Regions from separate parts of the Streptomyces sp. NBC_00647 genome, predicted to be linked through region 1. Evidence: riboswitches for the same ligand, from Rfam matches in the RefSeq annotation. Region 1 holds a riboswitch; each other region holds the start of a gene.
The links. Region 1 has a riboswitch for thiamine pyrophosphate ahead of thiC (phosphomethylpyrimidine synthase ThiC). Riboswitches for the same ligand answer to the same signal wherever they lie in the genome.
Positions count from the first base shown of each region.

Region 2: linked by a shared signal. The riboswitch ahead of OG788_RS05420 (purine-cytosine permease family protein) and the one ahead of thiC (phosphomethylpyrimidine synthase ThiC) in region 1 are both predicted to bind thiamine pyrophosphate.
Region 3: linked by a shared signal. The riboswitch ahead of thiO (glycine oxidase ThiO) and the one ahead of thiC (phosphomethylpyrimidine synthase ThiC) in region 1 are both predicted to bind thiamine pyrophosphate.

Region 1 is NZ_CP109040.1:5,287,663-5,294,249, reverse strand. Features, by position in the region: gene OG788_RS23240 (IclR family transcriptional regulator) at 511-1,236, shown strand; gene OG788_RS23235 (SsgA family sporulation/cell division regulator) at 1,337-1,774, shown strand; gene OG788_RS23230 (YibE/F family protein) at 1,855-3,372, opposite strand; TPP riboswitch at 3,444-3,600, shown strand; gene thiC (phosphomethylpyrimidine synthase ThiC) at 3,593-5,413, shown strand; gene OG788_RS23220 (VOC family protein) at 5,478-5,864, opposite strand; gene OG788_RS23215 (DUF1801 domain-containing protein) at 5,870-6,232, opposite strand; gene OG788_RS23210 (LysR family transcriptional regulator) at 6,372-6,587, shown strand, end outside.
Region 2 is NZ_CP109040.1:1,220,960-1,227,546, reverse strand. Features, by position in the region: gene gndA (NADP-dependent phosphogluconate dehydrogenase) at 1-159, opposite strand, end outside; gene thiD (bifunctional hydroxymethylpyrimidine kinase/phosphomethylpyrimidine kinase) at 686-1,483, opposite strand; gene OG788_RS05420 (purine-cytosine permease family protein) at 1,592-2,992, opposite strand; TPP riboswitch at 2,984-3,078, opposite strand; gene OG788_RS05415 (alpha/beta hydrolase) at 3,354-4,187, shown strand; gene OG788_RS05410 (hypothetical protein) at 4,521-5,348, opposite strand; gene OG788_RS05405 (phospholipase) at 5,657-6,587, shown strand, end outside.
Region 3 is NZ_CP109040.1:3,224,630-3,231,216, forward strand. Features, by position in the region: gene metF (methylenetetrahydrofolate reductase [NAD(P)H]) at 1-866, opposite strand, end outside; gene thiE (thiamine phosphate synthase) at 1,046-1,705, opposite strand; gene OG788_RS14230 (Rv2175c family DNA-binding protein) at 1,797-2,168, opposite strand; gene OG788_RS14235 (NAD(P)/FAD-dependent oxidoreductase) at 2,234-3,463, opposite strand; gene OG788_RS14240 (hypothetical protein) at 3,496-3,873, opposite strand; TPP riboswitch at 3,926-4,038, shown strand; gene thiO (glycine oxidase ThiO) at 4,036-5,202, shown strand; gene thiS (sulfur carrier protein ThiS) at 5,199-5,399, shown strand; gene OG788_RS14255 (thiazole synthase) at 5,403-6,197, shown strand; gene pknB (Stk1 family PASTA domain-containing Ser/Thr kinase) at 6,429-6,587, shown strand, end outside.

The DNA.
Region 1 (6,587 bases):
TCGGGCGAGGGAAGTTTTCCGGCGAGGCCGTATGCCGGCCGTGACTGGCGGTTAAAGTCCGGAATTCGACGCGGGGGTCGACCCCCGCGCGCAGCGCACAGCCCCCTCCCGTGTTTCCCCGCACGGGCGGTCCTCCTCGCGCTTCGGGAGTGCCCCTTGGCCACGGTTGACACCGCACCCGCACCATCAGTCGTTCCGCCCTTCCGGCGATCGGGCATGCCCGCGGCGGCACGCGTTCCACCGGTCCAGCCGCGTACCTCTCCGGGGGAGCCGCCTCTTTCACGCTCCGCGCCGGTTTCGCCGGCGGAGCCGGCGCCGCCGCGTACTCCGATGGCGGAGGCGCCCGCGCGGCGCGCCCTGCCGGCGGACGGGCTCACCGGGCGCACACTGCCGTCGGTGACCCGCAGTCCGCGCTCTCCGTCCCCCGGGGCGGCACGGCTCGCCCGAACCCTTCCGGCGGAGCCCGAAGCCACCCCGCTGGATTCCCACTCCACGACGTTGATCGGCTCGGTGCAGCGGGCGATGCGTCTGCTGGAGGCCGTCGCCTCGCGGGAACAGGGCGCACCCGCCAAACAGCTCGCCCGGGAGGCGGGACTCGCGCTGCCGACCGCGTACCACCTGCTGCGCACCCTTGTTCACGAGGGCTATCTGCGCCGCGACAGAGGGCTGTTCTACCTCGGTGAGGCCGCCGAGCGGCTGAGTAGCAGCGGAGCCCAGCAGAAACGTCGCAGCACGGTGAGTGACACGCTCGCGCACTGGCGCGATGCGATCGGCGCCCCCGTGTACTACGCGATCTACCGCGAGGGCGAGATCGAGGTCGTGTGCGTCGCCGACAGTCCGGCGAATCCCGCGGTCGAGGAGTGGGCCGACTTCCGGGAGACCGCGCACGCCCACGCGATCGGCCAGTGTCTGCTGTCCCAACTGGACGACAAGTCCCGGCGGGACCACCTCGATCGCTACCCGGTGCAGTCGATCACCCCCTACACGGTGCGTGACAAGGACCGCCTGCTGCGGCGCCTCGAACGGATGGGGCGGATGGAACCGGTGGTCGAGCGGCAGGAGTACGCGCTGGGCGCGGTCTGTGCCGCGATCCCGATCACGGCGGGCAGTACCGCCGCGACCATGGCCATCTCCTTCCCGTCCCACCAGGTCGACCGGCTGCTGCCCGCGGCACACAAGTTGCAGAGCGAAATGGGCAGGCTGCTAGGGACACTCGCCATCTCTATCAGTATCTGAAAACTCACTCCTTGTGATCTGTCGTACACGTTGAGCAAGATTTCCAGCAGTGTCAGGGGGACGATTCCTGGCCAGTCGATGGCAAACGACGGGGTAGGCGATGCGCGAGTCGGTGCAGGCAGAGGTCATGATGAGCTTCCTCGTGTCCGAGGAACTGTCCTTCCGCATTCCGGTGGAGCTGCGATACGAGACCTGTGATCCGTACGCGGTGCGGTTGACCTTCCACTTGCCCGGAGACGCGCCCGTGACCTGGGCGTTCGGGCGGGAGCTGCTGATCGACGGGGTGGGCAGGCCATGCGGCGACGGAGATGTGCACATCGCTCCGGCCGACCCGGAGGCGTTCGGTGAGGTGCTGATCCGGCTTCAGGTCGGGGGAGATCATGCCCTGTTCCGGTCCGGGGCCGCGCCGCTCGTCGCCTTCCTCGACCGTACGGACAAGCTGGTGCCGCTCGGGCAGGAGCGCTCCCTCGCGGGCTTCGACACATCCCTCGACGAAGCGCTCGACCGCATCCTGGCGGAGGAGCAGAGCGCGGGCTGAAGCCCCCCGTGCCCGGCGGAGTAACGCTTCCTCAAAAGGGGCGTGTGCGTCGTACGGCTCCGGCGCTTCCGGCGGACGGCTCAGTGCTTGCGGCGACGGCCCTTCCCGCTCCGCGCCGGCGTCCTGACACCCGCGGGCTCGACGGGGCCGGTCGCGGTCCCCTCACGGTCCGCGGCGACCACGAGGGCGGCCAGAGCGGTCGTCACCGGCACGGCGGCGACCAGGCCGATCGATCCGACCAGGGTGCGCACGATCTCCTCGGCGACCAGTTCGCTGTTGGCCACGGTGCCCACGCTGCTCTGGGCGATCGAGAAGAGCAGCAGCAGCGGCAACGCGGCGCCCGCGTAGGCCAGGACGAGCGTGTTGACGACCGACGCGATGTGGTCGCGGCCGATCCGGATGCCCGCGCGGTAGAGGCCACGCCAGCCCATCGTGGGGTTGGCCTCGTGCAGTTCCCATACCGCGGACGTCTGCGTCACCGTCACATCGTCGAGAACACCGAGCGAACCGATGATGACTCCGGCCAGCAGCAGACCGCTCATGTCGATGGACGGGTACAGGCCGTGGATCAGACCGGTGTTGTCGTCCGTGTTGCCGGTCAGCACGGCCCAGTCGATGAAGACCGAGCCGAGGATGCCGATCAGCACGAGTGAGAGCAGGGTGCCGACCACGGCCACGGATGTCCGGGCCGACAGACCATGGCACATGTAGAGCGCGATCAGCATGATCGCGCTGGACCCGACGACGGCCACGACCAGGGGGTTCGAGCCCTGCAGGATCGCCGGCAGGATGAAGAAGTTCAGGATCATGAAGCTGATGGCCAGGGCGATCAGTGCCATGACGCCGCGCATCCGGCCGACCACCACGACGACCACGGCGAAGATCCCGGCGAGGAGCGTCAGGGGAAGCTTCCGGTTCGCGTCCGTGACCGAGTACTGGAGGTCCTTGGGGGCGGAGGGCTCGTACGCGACGACGACCTTCTCGCCCTGGTGCAACTGCCGTGACTGGTCCGGCTGAACGATCTCGGTGAACGTGCGGCCCTTGTCCTTGCCGGTGTCGATCCGGATCGTCGCCTTCTTGCATTCACCCGTCGCCTGCTGCTGGGCGGAGGAGCCCTCGGCGGTGGAGGTATCGCCCGTCGGGGTCTCCCCCGAGGCGTTCACGGACTTGCAGTCCACCTGGTCGATCTTGGTGACCGTCGCCTGCTGGGTCTGCCGGTCGAAGCCGACGCCGGTGCGCTCGTGGGAGGGGGCGCCGCCGGGCCACAGCACCACGAGACCCACCGCGACCGCGGCCGCGAAGGGGATCAGTACCGCGGCGATGACCTTGCGCAGGTGCTTGGAGACCGGCGCGGCAGGACCGTGGCTGTGCGAGTGCCCATGCCCGCCGCTCTGACCTCCACGATCTCCGTCGCCCGGGCCCGGCCCGTGTTCGCCGCCGTGACCGTTGTGACCGCCGTCCGGTCCGGAACCATGGCCACCACCCGGCCCGTGCCCAAGTCCATGGCCGTTGCCGGAACCATGTCCGTGGCCGTCGTCGGAGCCCGGACGGCGCGGAGACTCGGACGGTGGGAACGGGGATCGCTGGGGTGTTGTCACCGACCGATCATCGCAAGAACGACAGGGGCCCTCTGTTCACCGCGCCAAATATGACGCTAGCGTGGAGGCACCTTTGCACACGCGGGAGCTCGGAGCACCGGGCTGAGAGGGCGCTGACCTCCGTCTTCGCGATGTTTCACATGAAACATCGACGAACGGAAACCGCTGCGTCGACCGCTGAACCTGTTACCGGGTAATGCCGGCGTAGGGAGTAGGTCTCATGACCAACAAGGACGTACGCACGCCTGCCTCCAGCCAGACGGCCGGGGCTGCCTCACCGTCGCCGAACGGGGAGACCGGGAAGTCCATCGGCTGGCACAAGGCGTACGTCGGGGGTACGCGTCCCGATCTGCGGGTGCCGGTTCGTCAGGTGCACCTGACCAACGGGCAGTCCGTGACGCTGTACGACACCTCCGGCCCGTACACCGATCTGACCATCGACACCGATGTACGCAGGGGGCTGGCGCCGCTGCGCGAGAACTGGATCATCGCCCGCGGGGACACCGAGGAGTACGCGGGCCGCCCCGCCCGCCCGGAGGACGACGGGATCAAGCACACGTCCCCGCGCGGCGGGCTGCGCAATCTGGACGCGGTCTTCCCGGGGCGGCCGCGTCAGCCGCGCCGGGGGCGTTCCGGGCAGGCGGTCACCCAGCTCGCCTACGCGCGCCGCGGCGAGATCACGCCCGAGATGGAGTTCGTGGCACTCCGGGAGAACGTCGACCCCGAAGTCGTACGCGAGGAGATCGCCGCCGGCCGCGCGGTGCTGCCCGCCAACGTCAATCACCCGGAGATCGAGCCGATGATCATCGGCAAGCGGTTCCTGGTGAAGGTCAACGCCAACATCGGCAACTCCGCGGTCACTTCCTCCATCGAGGAGGAGGTCGAGAAGATGACCTGGGCGACCCGCTGGGGCGCCGACACGGTCATGGACCTGTCGACCGGCCGCAACATCCACACCACCCGCGAGTGGGTGCTGCGCAACTCCCCCGTCCCCATCGGCACGGTGCCGCTCTACCAGGCGCTGGAGAAGGTCGACGGCCGTGCCGAGGAGCTGACCTGGGAGATCTACAAGGACACGGTCATCGAGCAGGCCGAACAGGGCGTGGACTACATGACGGTCCACGCGGGCGTGCGCCTGGCGTACGTGCCCCTCACCGCGAACCGAAAGACCGGCATCGTCTCGCGCGGCGGCTCGATCATGGCGGCCTGGTGCCTCGCGCACCACAAGGAGTCGTTCCTGTACGAGAACTTCGAGGAACTCTGCGAGATCCTCGCCGCGTACGACGTCACCTACTCGCTCGGCGACGGTCTGCGGCCCGGCTCCATCGCAGACGCCAACGACGCCGCTCAGTTCGCGGAGTTGAGGACGCTCGGGGAACTCAACACCGTCGCGAAGCGTTTTCAAGTACAGACGATGATCGAAGGCCCGGGACATGTCCCGATGCACAAGATCAAGGAGAACATCGACCTTCAGCAGGAGATCTGTGATGAAGCTCCGTTCTATACGCTCGGCCCGCTGACGACGGACATCGCGCCTGCGTACGACCACATCACCTCCGGCATCGGTGCCGCGATGATCGCCTGGTGGGGCACGGCCATGCTCTGCTACGTGACGCCCAAGGAACATTTGGGCCTGCCCAACCGTGACGACGTCAAGACCGGCGTCATCACCTACAAGATCGCCGCCCACGCGGCCGATCTCGCCAAGGGGCACCCAGGTGCACAGGACTGGGACGACGCTCTCTCCGACGCCCGCTTCGAGTTCCGGTGGGAGGACCAGTTCAACCTGGCTCTCGATCCGGACACGGCACGGGAGTTCCACGACGAGACGCTGCCGGCCGAGCCCGCCAAGACGGCTCACTTCTGCTCCATGTGCGGGCCGAAGTTCTGCTCGATGAAGATCAGCCAGAGCATCAACGAGCGGTTCGGCGGTGACGCGGCCGAAGGGGCCTCAGCGGCGGAGATCTCCGAGGGCATGCTTCAGAAGTCCAGGGAGTTCGCGGAGGCGGGCAACCGCGTGTACCTGCCGCTGGCCGACTGAGCCGCTCCACAGGGGCGCGGTCCGGGGCACGGAACGCCCGGACCGCCGCCCTCGGCCGGCCCGGTCATACCGCGGCGTCCTGTGGGTACCAGCGCAGTTCCACCGTGTTGCCGTCCGGGTCCTGGACGTAGACCGAGGTGGCGGTGCCCCGCGCGCCGAAGCGCGCGACGGGACCCTGAAGCACGGTGAAGGATCCCGACGCGATGACCTCGTCCCAGTCCAGGGGTTCCACGGTGAGACAGATGTGGTCGACGTTGGACTCCCCACGGGGGCCGTCCACCAGGTCGATGACGCTTTCCGCGGTGATCCGCACCGACGGGAACGGGACCTGGCCGGCTCGCCACTCGGCAAGGCGCACGGGTGCCAGCCCGAGAAGTCCGGTGTAGAAGCCCAGGGACCGTTCGACGTCCTCGACGTTGAGGACCAGGTGGTCGAAGGCCTTCACGCGCATCGCGGTCACTTCGTCTCCAGGGCGACGGCGCGGCGGAGCCATTCACCGAAGAGGACGGGGTCGACCTCGTCGGTACGGCTGAGTTTCACCGAGGCCATCTGGCGGGCTCCGGCGACCAGTCGGCCCGATGGGTCGGCCACCTCCTGGCCGCGCCAGAGGCCGAAGGTGATGTAGGACGTGTAGCCCTTGAGCAGGCAGACCGGCGTCTGACCGGGCTTGGCTCCGAGGCTCCAGGTGGGATGGCCGTGCCACAGCGCGCCGGAGCCGTCGGGGAGGGCCGAGTCGATGACAGGTCGGATCTTCTCGCCGATGTCGCGCAGGGGGCTGTCGAGCCCGTTCAGATAGGAGGTGATGTCCGAGGCGTTCATGTGAGTCCTGTTCAGGAGAGGCGCGTCCCGGGCTCCCCAGGGGGCCGGTTGGACGCTTCTACGATCCGCCGCGGGACGGAGACCATCAAGGCATGATCGACGTACGACCGTTGAGCCAGATTTAACGCCGGGGGGATTGATGCTGGAGCGGCTGGAGATCGAGACCTTCCTGACGCTGGCCGAGGAGCTGCACTTCGGCCGAACCGCGGAGCGGTTGCTGATCACGACCGGGCGGGTCAGCCAGGTGATCAAGAAGCTTGAACGCAGAATCGGCGGGCCGCTGTTCGAGCGCAACAGCCGTTCCGTCCGGCTCACTCCGATCGGCCGGCAGCTGGCGGCCGACCTGGTGCCGCTG
Region 2 (6,587 bases), 4.1 Mb from region 1:
GAAGGCGCCCTCATGCCCGAACTCCTCGACGAGTGCCTTGGTGCGAGCGGGGGTGCGGTTGTGGACGGCGACGGTGTAGCCGTTCCGGGCGAAGTTGCGGGCCAGATTGCGGCCCATCACCGCGAGCCCTGTGACGCCGATCTGCGCGGTCGCCTTCATGGTGTGCTCCTTGGATCCGGATCTGCCTCCCCGCGTACCTGACGGGCGAGCAGACGACTGTCGCTGTGCCGATCAGTACGCACGACAGGGGGCGGGGTGTTCACCGTCGGAGGCAGGTGGTGCGGCGCAGCGGGCGCTCGGTTCTCCGGGCGGCACCCGGACCCGACCGCTCCGGTCTTCCGGGTGGCACCCGGACCCGGCCGTTCCGGGCTTTCGGGTGGCACCAGGACCCGACCGTTCCGGTCTTTCGGGCGGTATCCGGACTCGACCGCTCCGGTGTTCTGGACGAAACCCGGGCCCGACCTTTCCGGTCTTCTGGATGGCACCCGGACCCGACTGCTCCGGTGTTCGGGACGGCACTCGCACCTGCCGATCCGGACCCAGGGCAGGGAACTGCCTCGGCCGCTCCGCGCGCCGGAGAGCGACCGGCCCAGGCGCGCCGGAGAGCGACCGGACCCAGACATTGCGCGCCGTCGGGAAGGCGCCGGACGAGACGGGTGCCGCGCCGGCGGGAAAGCGCCCGGACTCAGACGCTGCGGCGCAGGCGCCACCCGTGGTCCACCGGCCCGATACCGGCGCCGAGCGCGAACCCTGCCTCGATGGCGGCGGTCACGTACTCCTTGGCCCGCCGAACGGCGTCCGGCACCGACAGGCCCTCGGCCAGGCCCACCGCGACGGCCGAGGCGAGCGTGCACCCGGTGCCGTGCGTGTGGCGGTTGTCGTGGCGCGGGGCCCGCAGCCAGTGCTCCGCCGTTCCGTCGGTGAGCAGATCGACGGCCTGTCCCGGCAGATGACCGCCCTTCACCAGCACCCACCGGGGACCGTAGGCGAGCATCCGGTCGGCGGCCCTGCGCATGCCCTCCTCGTCCTTCACCTTCACCCCGGTGAGTTGGGCGACCTCGTCGAGATTCGGGGTGGCCACCGTCGCCCGCGGCAGCAACCGGGTCCGTACGGCGTCCAGCGCGTCGTCGGCCAGCAGCCGGTCCCCGTGCTTGGAGACGCTCACCGGGTCCACGACCACCGGGGCGGCCAGGTCGGACAGCAACGTGGCGACCGTGGTGACGAGTCCGGGCGACGACAGCATTCCGGTCTTCACGGCCTGGACGCCGATGTCGTCGACGACGCTGCGGTACTGGGCGCGCACCGCCTCCTCGGACAGTTCCCAAGCACCCTGCACACCCACGGAGTTCTGCGCCGTCACCGCGGTGAGCACGCTCATCCCATGGGCGCCCAGCGCCAGCATCGTCTTCAGGTCGGCCTGGATGCCGGCGCCTCCGCCGGAGTCGGATCCGGCGATGGTCAGGACGCGGGGCGGCGTGGTCATACGAGATGTTCCTCTCGGATTCGGCTTCGGGCGCGAGTCCCTTCCGGCCGGCGGAGCGACGAACGGGCGCGTCGGACAGGCCCGTCGGAAAGGCCTGTCCGACGGTTCCTAGGCGCGGCGGCGCAGCCGCAGCGGGGCGTAGAGGGCGAGGGCGACGAGGAACGCCACGTAGTAGGAGAGGTCGGCGCCGTGCAGCGCGTCGGCGACGGGACCGACGTACAGGCTGGTGTCCATGAACGGCACGGCCGCGCCGAACGCCCCGACGAAGGCGACCAGTGACACCCGTCCGGAGCGCGGGCGGGCGGTCTCGACGGCGAGGTCCACCGGGGCGCCGCCGCGCTCCCGCCCGCGGGCGATCCAGTCGACGACGACGATCGCGACGAACCCGGGGATCCAATAGCCCACGAACAGCAGCACGTTCTGGAAGCGGGCCGTGGTGTCGGCAGCGTGCATCCACAGCACCAGGGGGAAGCCGAGCCCGGCGGCCAGCGCGGCGGCCACCGGACGCGGTATCCGCACGCCCAGGGTCTGCAGGGCCAGCGAACCGCTGTAGTCGTTCATCGCGTTGCTGCACACCGCCGCCAGCGCCACGGCCAGCAGCCCGAACGCGCCCGCCGCCCCGCCGCCCAGCAACACGTCGACGCCCGCCGCCGTCTGGTCGGTCAGCACGGACGCGCCCCACAGCCCGAGTACCTGAACAGCCACGAAGGACACCACGAGGCCGAGCAGGGTGTACCAGAACATCCGCGGACGGGAGGTGGCACGCGGCAGATAGCGGCTGAAGTCACTGGCGTACGGCGCCCAGGACAGCGAGAGGCTGAGCGCGATGGTGCTGGTCAGGACGAACGCGCCCGCGCGGTCGGCTCCGGTGGCGGCTCCCGTCGCGGCGGGGTGGACGCCGTCGAGCATGCGCCAGGCGATCACCGCGAAGGCGGCGGCGAGCACGAACGTCATGACGATCTGGAGGCGGTGGATCGCTTCGTAGCCGAGGACACCCAGGGCCCCCTGGGCAACCATCATGACCAGCACGCCGAGCCAGAACGGCCAGCCGCACAGCCGGGCCAGCGCGTCCCCGCCGAACAGGCCGATCAGCGCGTCCCAGGCGACCGAGGACAGCCACTGGAGCATCCCGGGCAGCACCACCGCCCGGCCGAACGCGAGCCGTGCGAGGGGAAGTTGGCCGGTGCCGGTGAGGCCGCCCCAGGTGCTGAGGTAGGCGGTGGGCAGCGCGCCGAGCACGGTACCCAGGACGACCGCCGCGAGGGCGGCGGTGAAGTCCAGGCCGAGCGCGATGCCGATGGTGCCGGTGAACACGCCCGTCATCGTCAGGTTCGGGGCGAACCACACGGTGAACAGGCGCCCGGCCCCGCCGTAGCGGTTGTTCTCCGGGACCGGCTCGATGCCGTGCCCCTCCACCCGCAGGTCCCCGGGTGCGGCAGGCATCCGTCCGTCGAAGACGGCGGGCCGGCTGTCGACGGGCAGCCCGTCGGAAACATGCGCCAATGGCATGGAAGACATCCCTCCGCCAGTACGAACTGGTTCAGGTTCGACGGGTGTGATCTCAGCCCCCGGAGGGGGCACCCCGTGTCCGGTACGACGGACACAGTAACCTCATCCCCCCGCTCCTGTGTACGGCGGAGGCGCCGGCCCCGGGACACGGATCCCCGCAGGGGAGCCACCCCCTCGGCCCTTCGCGCCACCCACCTGGAGCAGGACGCGACCGAACACATCCGATTCATCCGGGTGGCCCGGCCGCACCTTCCCGCAGCGCGGTGCGTGCCGCCCCTCGGTACTGTCGGAAGTGATCGCCGCTCGCTCTCCGCTCCCGGGTTCCCGGACCCGGTGGCCGGGCGGAAGGAGGCAGGGTGCCGTGACCGTGATCTCCCTGAAGTCCGCGCAGGTGCGGGAAGGGCTCACCCTCCCGTACGCCGAAGCCGGTTATCCCAGCGGTACACCGGTCGTCTTCGTGCACGGTCTGGCCGACTCCTGGTGGTCCTTCGAGCCCCTCCTGAGGCGCCTTCCGGCATCCCTGCACGGCTACGCGCCCACACAGCGCGGACACGGCGATGCGGACCGGCCTCCCGAGGGCTACACTCCCGACGATTTCGCCGCCGACCTGGTGGCCTTCCTCGACGCGGCCGACATCCCTCGCACGATTCTGGTCGGGGCGTCCAGCGGTGGCGTACCGGCCCGGATCGTCGCCGGCAGCCACCCCGACCGCATCGCCGGCCTGGTTCTGCTCGGCGTCCCCGGAACCCTGGCGGACAAGCCGGCGGCGGCCGAGACGCGGGAGGCGGCGGAAGGCCTCGCCGATCCCGTACCCCGCGCGTTCGTCGAGGACTTCATGGCGGGCACGGCGGCCCGCCCGATCGCCCGCGGGTTCATCGAGACCATGGTCGAGGAGAGCCTCAAACTCCCCGCGTACGTCTGGAAGGAGACCGTGGGCGGACTCCTCGACGCCGATCTGGGCGCGACCCTCGCGGGCATCCTGGTGCCCACGCTCGTCATCTGGGGCGACCAGGACGAGTATCTGCCCCGCGAGGACCAGCAGACCATCCTGAACGCCGTGCACGGCGCCGACTTCCTCGCCTACGAGGGCACCGGCCATGTCGTCCACTGGGAAGAGCCCGAACGCGTGGTCGCCGACATCGCCGCCTTCGCCGCGCGGATCGCGCACCCCGGCACTCCCTCCGGCACCACCTGACGTCGCCCGACGGTACGGATGACATCGTCCGACGGGCACTGCCCGGCGTAGCCGGGAGCGTGAACGGCGGCGCGCCGCAACCGCGTTGGACGGTCCGTGGGTGACTTCACCGGGCGGGGCCGCGAGCAGCGAAGGCGGCCGTCGGGTGGGGGCATCCGCCGGCCGTGGGGCTCCCGCCGGAGCCCGGCCGAGGGCGGCGCGGGGGAGCACCGGCGGAGGCACGAGGCGGCCCGGGGGTGGGCGGCGCGAGGTGCGGTGCGAGGGTCGCCGCGGGGCCCGGCGGAAGGGCGGGTGGTCGGGTCGACCGTGCCCGCTCTCCCACCGGGCTCCGGGTCAGCCGAGCTTGGCCGTCTGCGCCTCGATGAGCGCGGCCGGCACGCTGTAGGCAGCCGCCTTGCCGTCGCCGGCCAGGGCCGCGAGGCTGAGCGAGTAGTACGTCGCGACGGTGTTGCCGTGACGCGCGACCTCGGCGTGCACGGTCAGCGGGGATCCCTCCGCGTCAGCGGTCGTTGCGAACGCCACCGACTCGTCACCGTTCCCGGAGGCCTTCTCCCCCGCGACCTTCGAGAACTTCTGCGGCCCGTCCTTGCCTGTGGCGGTGAACCCGCCGCCACAGCCCTCGATCGCCTCGGAGACCGACGACATGGTCTCCTTCGCGCCGTCCCCCTCGTACGAGGAGAGCGAGACGATGGTCATCGTCGAACCGAGCGCGTCGGTGACGGAGCCCAGGGCCTTCTCGAGCTCCTCCGGCGACATGTCCTCCATGTCCTTGGTGGGGGACGCGCTCGCCTTGGCCGCCGGGTCTTCCTGGGCCATGCGGTTCACGTAGGAGACCGAGTCGCCCGGCGCGAAGCCGGTGAGGACGTACGCGAGCGGTGCGCACTTCTCGTCGACGACCTTGACGTCCTTCTTGGAGTCGGCGAACGCGTCGGCCTTGTCGGCCGGACTGACCTTGAAGCCCTTGGCGTCGGCCGCCGTGATGATCAGTTTGCCCAGCTCGCTGTCGCTGAGGGGCTTCGCGGCGGCGGCCGAGTCCTTGCCGCTGCCCTTGTCGTCGGAACCCGACCCGGAGCCGCTGTCGGAGCAGCCGGTGACCAGGGCGAGGGAGAGAACGGACACAACCGCTGCGGCGCCGGTACGGGGCCGCGCGAATCTCTTCATTATTTCGAAAATTCCTTCGATGGTGGGGAGTTGCAGGGGGAGTCTGAGGTCAAGGTCAAAGGATCGTCAAGTCGGTTCGCCGGGAGAGGTCCGCTGTTCGTCCGACGCGGTGGCGGTGCGGGCGACGATCGGCCGGGGGAAGGGCACCGCGCAGTCCGACCACAAGCCCCAAGTGGCGTCAAAACAAACCGACATCGCGGACTCGGTCGGATGATGACGCCCGAGACCGACGGTTGACGCGATCCGTACCGTCGGCACTCGTCGGCACATGGCATGCTCATGCTCCCCACAGGAAGGGATCACGTGCCATGAGACCGAGCCCACGCTCCCTGCTCGCCGCCACCGCCGTACTGGGCACCGTCCTCGCCGTCCCGGCGCCCGCCGATGCCGTCGGTGCGGCAGAAGTTCCGGCCGCGGGCGCCTATTTCGTCCAGAGCGCGACCACGGGACTGAACGCCGCCGACAGTGCCGGCGCGGTCGTCCAGCACAACCCCAAGGGCAACGAGGACCACCAGCAGTGGACCCTGCGCGCGAATGGTTCCTCGACCGTTCTCGAAAGCGCTGACAGTGCGGGCAGTTGTCTGGGCCGCGCGGGCGACCAGGCCCGGACCGTGGCCTGTTCGAGCGCCGACGCCGCGTGGGAGGTGGCCCCCAGCGGCGCCGACCAGTACACGCTCAAGGTCCCTGGAACGGACCGCTACCTGACGGTCGGCGCCAAGCCGTCCGGCTCCAACTACCCCGCCCAGCTGGCGGTCGGCGCGCGGGGTGGCCTCGCCACCTGGTATCTGACCCCGGTCGCGCCTGAGACCCGGTCCATGCCGTCCCCGGATCAACGCACCCTGGACCAGGTCACGTTCCTCACGGCCCACAACGCCTACGCCAACGGAGTGGACGGAGGATTCGCGCCGCCCTTCGTCAATCTGGTGCCCAATCAGACGCGCGGCATCAGCCGGCAACTCGCCGACGGGGTGCGCGGGTTCATGCTCGACCTGCACCAGACCCCGGACGGTGCGATCCTCTGTCACAACAGCTGCACCCTTGTCAGCAGGCCGGTCGCGCTGTGGGTCGACCTCCAGCGCATGGTCGACTTCCTCAAGCAGCACCCCGACCAGTTCGTCACCGTGTTCCTGGAGGACTACGTCGATCCGGGCGTCCTGCGCGCCGAACTCGCCCGGGTGAACGGCCTGTCCGACGTTCTCTACCGCCCCGACCTGACCGGAGTGCGCGAGAACGGCTGGC
Region 3 (6,587 bases), 2.1 Mb from region 1:
GAGTTGTTCAGCGTGATGAAGTGCAGTCCGGGGACTCCCTCGGCCAGCAGCCTCGCACAGAACTCCGTCGCGAACTCGATCCCAATGGAGCGTACAGCCGCCGGATCGTCTTTGACTGTGAGGATCCGCTCTTTCAGGACGTCCGGGAACGAGGCATTGGAAAGTTTGGGGAGCCGTTCCAACATCTTCACACTTGTCACCGGCATGACTTCCGGGATGACCGGCGTCGCACAGCCCGCCGCGTCGACGCGGTCCCGCAGGCGCAGATAGGACTCCGGCTGGAAGAACATCTGCGTGATCGCGTAGTCGGCGCCGGCGCGGCACTTGTCGACGAAGTGGGAGACGTCCAGGTCCCAGGTGCTGGACCGCGGGTGCATCTCCGGGAAGGCCGCGACCCCGACGCAGAAATCGCCCGACTCCTTGATGAGGCGCACGAGTTCGGCCGCGTAGGTCAGACCCTTGGGGTGCGGGACCCACTCGCCCATGGGGTCGCCGGGCGGGTCGCCGCGCACGGCGAGCATGTTGCGGATGCCCGCGTCCGCGTACTGCCCGATGATGTTGCGCAGTTCCGCGATGGAGTGGTTGACCGCGGTGAGGTGGGCGACCGGGGTCAGGGTCGTGTCGAGGACGATCTGCTCGGTCTCCTTGACCGTGCCGGCCCGGGTGGAGCCGCCGGCTCCGTAGGTCACGGAGACGAAGTCGGGCGCGACGGCCTCGACCCGCCGCAGGGCGTTCCACAGGTTCCGCTCGCCCTTGGGGGTCTTCGGCGCCGAGAACTCGAACGAATACGTCTGTTTGCCGGTCGCGAGCATGTCGCGCACGGTGCGTGCGCGATCAGTCCTGGTGGAAGCAGATCCGAGGGCCATACTCGCAGGTTAGCCAGAGGGCGTCGGTCCCCCAACCGAACCGACGGGATTTGTCCGATCTGTCGCGTTCTTGTCCACCCCTCGGACAGCGGCCGCATCAGCGTGCGCTCGCGGCCTTCTCCGCACGCTCCGCGCGGACGTCCGCCGTGCCGGCGGCTTCGCGGGGCCGCTGCCGCGCCCTACGCCGCGCGCAGCCTCTTGGCGAACTCCGCCGCGGCCGCGCCGGGGTCGTCCGCTTCGGTGATCGCCCGTACGACGACGACCCGGCGGGCACCGGCTTCGAGCACCTCGTCGAGCCGGCCGAGGTCGATGCCGCCGATCGCGAACCAGGGACGGTCGGTGCCGAGGGAGGCCGTGCTGCGGACCAGGTCGAGGCCGGGTGCGTGGCGGCCGGGCTTGGTGGGGGTGGGCCAGCAGGGGCCGGTGCAGAAGTAGTCCACGCCCTCCTGGACCGCGGCGGCCGCGGCCTCGGACGCGGCGTGGGTGGAGCGGCCGATGAGGACCTCGTCGCCGAGGATCGCGCGGGCCGCGGGAACCGGGAGGTCTCCCTGGCCCAGGTGCAGAACGTCGGCCCGGGCGGCGTGGGCCACATCGGCCCGGTCGTTGACCGCGAGGAGCTTGCCGTGCCGGGCGCAGGCGTCCGCGAAGACCTGGAGGTGTTCCAGCTCCTCGCCCGCCTCCATACCCTTGTCGCGCAGCTGCACGATGTCGACGCCGCTCCCCAGGACCGCGTCGAGGAACTCGGCGAGGTCGCCCTGACGCCTGCGGGCGTCGGTGCACAGGTAGACGCGGGCGTCGGCGAGCCGGCCCCGCGCGGTGGTGGCGGCGTTCTCGGGCATGCGTGTGTCCCCCGTTGTCGGTGCGCGGGGCGCGCGGCGGCCGGGGTGGTCCCGCCGCCGCGCGTCCCGCGCCGGACGGTCTCGTTCAGGATCAGACGGCGAGCGCCTGGGCGCGGCGCTTCACCTCCGTGCCGCGATTCTCGCTCAGAGCCTGCGCGGGGGTGCCGGGCAGGGTCGGGTCGGGGGTGAAGAGCCATTCGAGGGCCTCTTCGTCGGAGAAGCCGTCGTCCCTCAGGAGCGTCAGGGTGCCGGACAGGCCCTTGACGACCTTCTGCTCGTCCGCGTCGATGAAGGCGGCGGGAACGTGCAGCGCGCGGTTCTCACCACGGCGTACGGCGATCAGCTGGCCGTCCTTGACCAGCTGCCGGACGCGCGTCACCTCGACGCCGAACTGCTCGGCGATGTCGGGGAGGGTGAGCCAGGCGGGGACGAGAGCATCGATCTTTGCGTCAATCTCGGTCACGGGACAAGCCTGCCATCCCGGACTGACAGTCGGAAGCCGAGGGCGCCCGACCTGGGGTGACGGATTCAGACCGTGGCGGCCTTCAGCGGCCTCGACGGGTCCGCGAGCAGCTCCGGATCCATCAGCGCGCCCGCCTCGATGAGTCGCCGGCCCTGAGCGAGATCCCTCGGGCGGCCCACCGCCAGAAGAGCGACCAGACGCGTCTCGTGGAGCCAGCACACCGACCAGGAGGCGCCCGAGGAGTCGCCGCGCCACACCAAGGTGTCGGCGGGCGCGTGGTGGCCGACGTACTGCACGAAGCGGCCGAACTGCTCGGACCAGAAGTACGGCACGGGGTCGTAGGCGGCGGGAGCCTCCCCGATGATGTTCGCGGCCACCGTGCGCGGTCCCTGGAGGGCGTTGTCCCAGTGGTGGACGAGGAGGCGGCCCTCGTAGCGTCCCGACGGGAAGGAGGCGCAGTCGCCGACCGCGTAGACGTCCGGCAGCGAGGTCCGCAGGTGGTCGTCGGCGACGATCTCGCGGTGGGCGCCGAGGTCGATTCCGGAGCCGGCGATCCAGGCGGTCGCGGGCCGCGCCCCGATGCCGACCACGACGGCGCCCGCGGGCACCCGGGAGCCGTCGTCCAGGACCACCGCGCCCGGCTCGATGCGCTCCACGCGCGCGTGGGTGCGCAACGAGGCCCCGCTGTCCGCGTACCAGCCGGCCATCGGCGCCGCCACCTCGGCGGGCAGCGCGCCGGCGAGCGGCCGGTCGGCGGCCTCGACGACCGTCACCGCGCAGCCCGCCTCACGCGCCGCCGTGGCGAACTCGGCGCCGATCCAGCCCGCGCCGACGACCACGATGTCGTGCTGCTGGGCGAGGACGGGACGCAGCCGTTCGGCGTCGTCCAGGGTGCGCAGCAGGTGCACCCCGGGCACGCCCTCCGCGCCGGGCAGCCGGATCGGTTCGGCGCCGGTGGCGACAACCAGGACGTCGTACGGGACCGGTCCGCCCTCGGTGTCCAGCTCGTGGTCCCCGGGGCGCACGCCGAGCGCCGCGCGGCCCAGCCTCAGCTCGATGTCCAGGGCCTCGAAGTCGATGTCGAAGGCGGAGCCCTCGGCCTTGCCCAGGAGTACGGCCTTGGACAGCGGCGGCCGGTCGTACGGCTGATGCGGCTCCGCGCCGATCAGCGTGACCGTGCCCGTGAAGCCCTGCTCGCGCAGGGCGACCGCGGTCTGCACTCCGGCCATGCCCGCGCCCACCACGACGACCCGCCGTACGGGCCTCTGAGACTGTGCCTGCGTCTGCTCGCTCACCTGATCACCATAGACACCTGACAATTCGTCAGTCAGCGGACGTGCTCAGTGACCTGTTCCACACGGCCGGTCGCGCGCACCTCTTCCACCACGCTCGTCCCTGTGCCTGTCCGGGACTCCCACGCCCAGCTCTCCTCCAGCCGCACGCGGCCGTCGGGCAGTTCCACCACGAGGGACGCGCAGTGGCCCGACGAGGTGGTCCCGTCGTGCTTCAGCTGCACGTACCGGAAGTCGAGGCGGTCGCCCTCACGGGTGCCCACGAGGTGCCCGCGGACCACGTCGCCGCCCGCGTAGTCGGCCCAGACCACGCCGTCCTCCTCGTGGTACCTGAAGCGGGTGCGGGTGCCGACCTGGCCCGGCGCCTGGTCGGCGACGGGGGCGAGGACGAGGCCGTCGAGCGATCGTGCCACGGGCTGAGGCTCCCTTACTGGGACGGGCGGGGGCGGGCTAGGGTGGCCAACGTAAAGCACTCGCGGGAGCCCGGACGCACCGGGCTGAGAGGGAGGCTGGGCGGCCTCCGACCGTACGAACCTGATCCGGGTCATGCCGGCGAAGGGAGGGGCTGGACGCCCATGTCGCCTGCACGTTCCTCAGACGTCCTCGTCATCGGGGGCGGAATCATCGGCCTGGTGACGGCCTGGCGGGCCGCTCAGCGCGGGTTCGCCACGGCGCTCGTGGACCCCGAGCCGGGCGGCGGGGCCGCCCAGGTCGCGGCCGGGATGCTCGCCGCCGTCACCGAGCTGCACTACGGCGAGGAGACCCTGCTGGGCCTCAACCTCGCCTCCGCGCGCCGCTATCCGGACTTCGCCGCCGAGCTGACCGAGGTGTCCGGCCAGGACCTCGGCTATCTCCGGTGCGGCACGCTGGCCGTCGCGCTGGACGCCGACGACCGCGCGCACCTGCGGGAACTGCACGCTCTGCAGAGCCGGTCGGGGCTGGAGTCGGAGTGGCTGAGCGGCCGTGAGTGCCGCCGTCTCGAGCCGATGCTCGCACCCGGTGTACGCGGTGGTCTGCGGGTCGACGGCGACCACCAGATCGATCCGCGGCGCCTCGCGGGAGCCCTGGTCACGGCGTGCGAGCGGGCCGGAGTGGTGCTGCACCGGAGCTGGGCGGAGCGTCTGACCGTCGTACGGGACCGGGCCGCCGGAGTGGTCACCACGGACGGCACCGAACTCACCGCGGGCCAGGTGGTGCTGGCCGGGGGCAGCCTCAGCGGGCGTCTGGCGGGCGTGCCCGAAGACGTCCTGCCGCCCGTGCGTCCGGTGAAGGGGCAGGTGCTGCGGCTGGCCGTGCCGCAGCGGTACGCGCCCTTCCTGAACCGCACGGTGCGGGCCATGGTGCGCGGCAGCCACGTCTACCTGGTGCCGCGCGAGAACGGCGAGCTCGTGGTGGGCGCGACCAGCGAGGAACTGGGCTGGGACACCACCGTGACGGCGGGCGGCGTCTACGAGTTGCTGCGCGACGCCCATGAGCTGGTTCCCGGGATCACCGAGCTGCCGCTCGTCGAGACCCGCGCGGGGCTGCGCCCCGGCTCGCCCGACAACGCGCCGCTGCTCGGACCCACCGCGCTGGACGGACTGCTGGTGGCCACCGGGCACTTCCGCAACGGCGTGCTCCTGACGCCCGTCACCGGCGACGCGATGGCCCACGTCCTGACCACCGGCGAACTCCCCGCCGAAGCCCGCCCCTTCAGCCCTCTGCGCTTCGGCGCCACGGCCCTCACGGAGCAGCCCGCATGAACATCGTCGTCAACGGGGAGCGGCAGCGGATCGCCGCCGGGACCGCTCTCGACACGCTCGTCGCGACCCTCACCCCAGCGCCGTCCGGAGTGGCCGCCGCCCTGAACGAGACCGTCGTCCCGCGCGCGCAGTGGTCGTCCACCGCTCTCACCGAGGGCGACCGCGTCGAAGTCCTCACCGCCGTCCAGGGAGGCTGACCCATGGCCGACGATCCCTTCGTCCTCGGTGGCAGGTCCTACGCGTCCCGGCTGATCATGGGGACGGGCGGCGCGCCCAGCCTCGACGTCCTGGAGCGTTCCCTGGCGGCGTCCGGCACGGAGCTGACGACGGTCGCGATGCGGCGCGTGGACGCGTCCGTGCACGGCTCGGTCCTGTCGGTGCTCGACCGGCTCGGCATCCGCGTCCTGCCGAACACGGCCGGCTGCTACACCGCCGGTGAGGCCGTGCTGACCGCCCGGCTCGCGCGCGAGGCGCTGGGCACCGACCTGGTCAAGCTGGAGGTCATCGCCGACGAGCGGACGCTTCTGCCCGATCCCATCGAGCTGCTCGACGCGGCGGAGACGCTGGTCGACGACGGCTTCACCGTGCTGCCGTACACGAACGACGACCCGGTGCTGGCGCGGAAGCTGGAGGACGTCGGCTGCGCGGCGATCATGCCGCTCGGCTCACCCATCGGGTCCGGGCTCGGGATCCGCAACCCGCACAACTTCCAGCTGATCGTCGAGCACGCGCGCGTGCCGGTGATCCTGGACGCCGGGGCGGGTACGGCGTCGGACGCCGCGCTCGCGATGGAGCTGGGGTGCGCGGGCGTGATGCTGGCCTCGGCGGTGACACGGGCGCAGGAGCCGGTGCTGATGGCGGAGGCCATGCGGCACGCGGTGGAGGCGGGTCGTCTGGCCCGCCGGGCGGGGCGCATCCCGCGGCGGCACTTCGCCGCGGCCTCCTCCCCCACGGAGGGCATGGCGGCGCTGGACCCGGAGCGCCCCGCGTTCTGAGTCGTCCGCCCGCGCGATGTCCGCGCAGCGTCCCTTTCCGGCCGCGTTCGGCTTCCGCCGGGCGCAGGTTGTCGCGTTGTGGCCTTGTGAAGGTGGACAGGGGTCCGATCGGACATCAGTGCGACGTCAGCGTCCCCGTGCGTGCGGCGTGCGTCACAGGTCGGCTGCAGTCGGGCCCCGGTATCGGCCGAACGGGGCGGTGTGACAGTGGCGGCTCGTAGACTCACCTGCGTGGATACGACCCTTCAGGACCCGCTTGTCGGACACGTGCTCGACGGCCGCTATCGCGTCGACGCACGGATCGCGGTCGGCGGGATGGCCACGGTCTACAGGGCCCTGGACACCCGCCTCGACCGCGTGCTCGCGCTCAAGGTGATGCACCCGACGCTG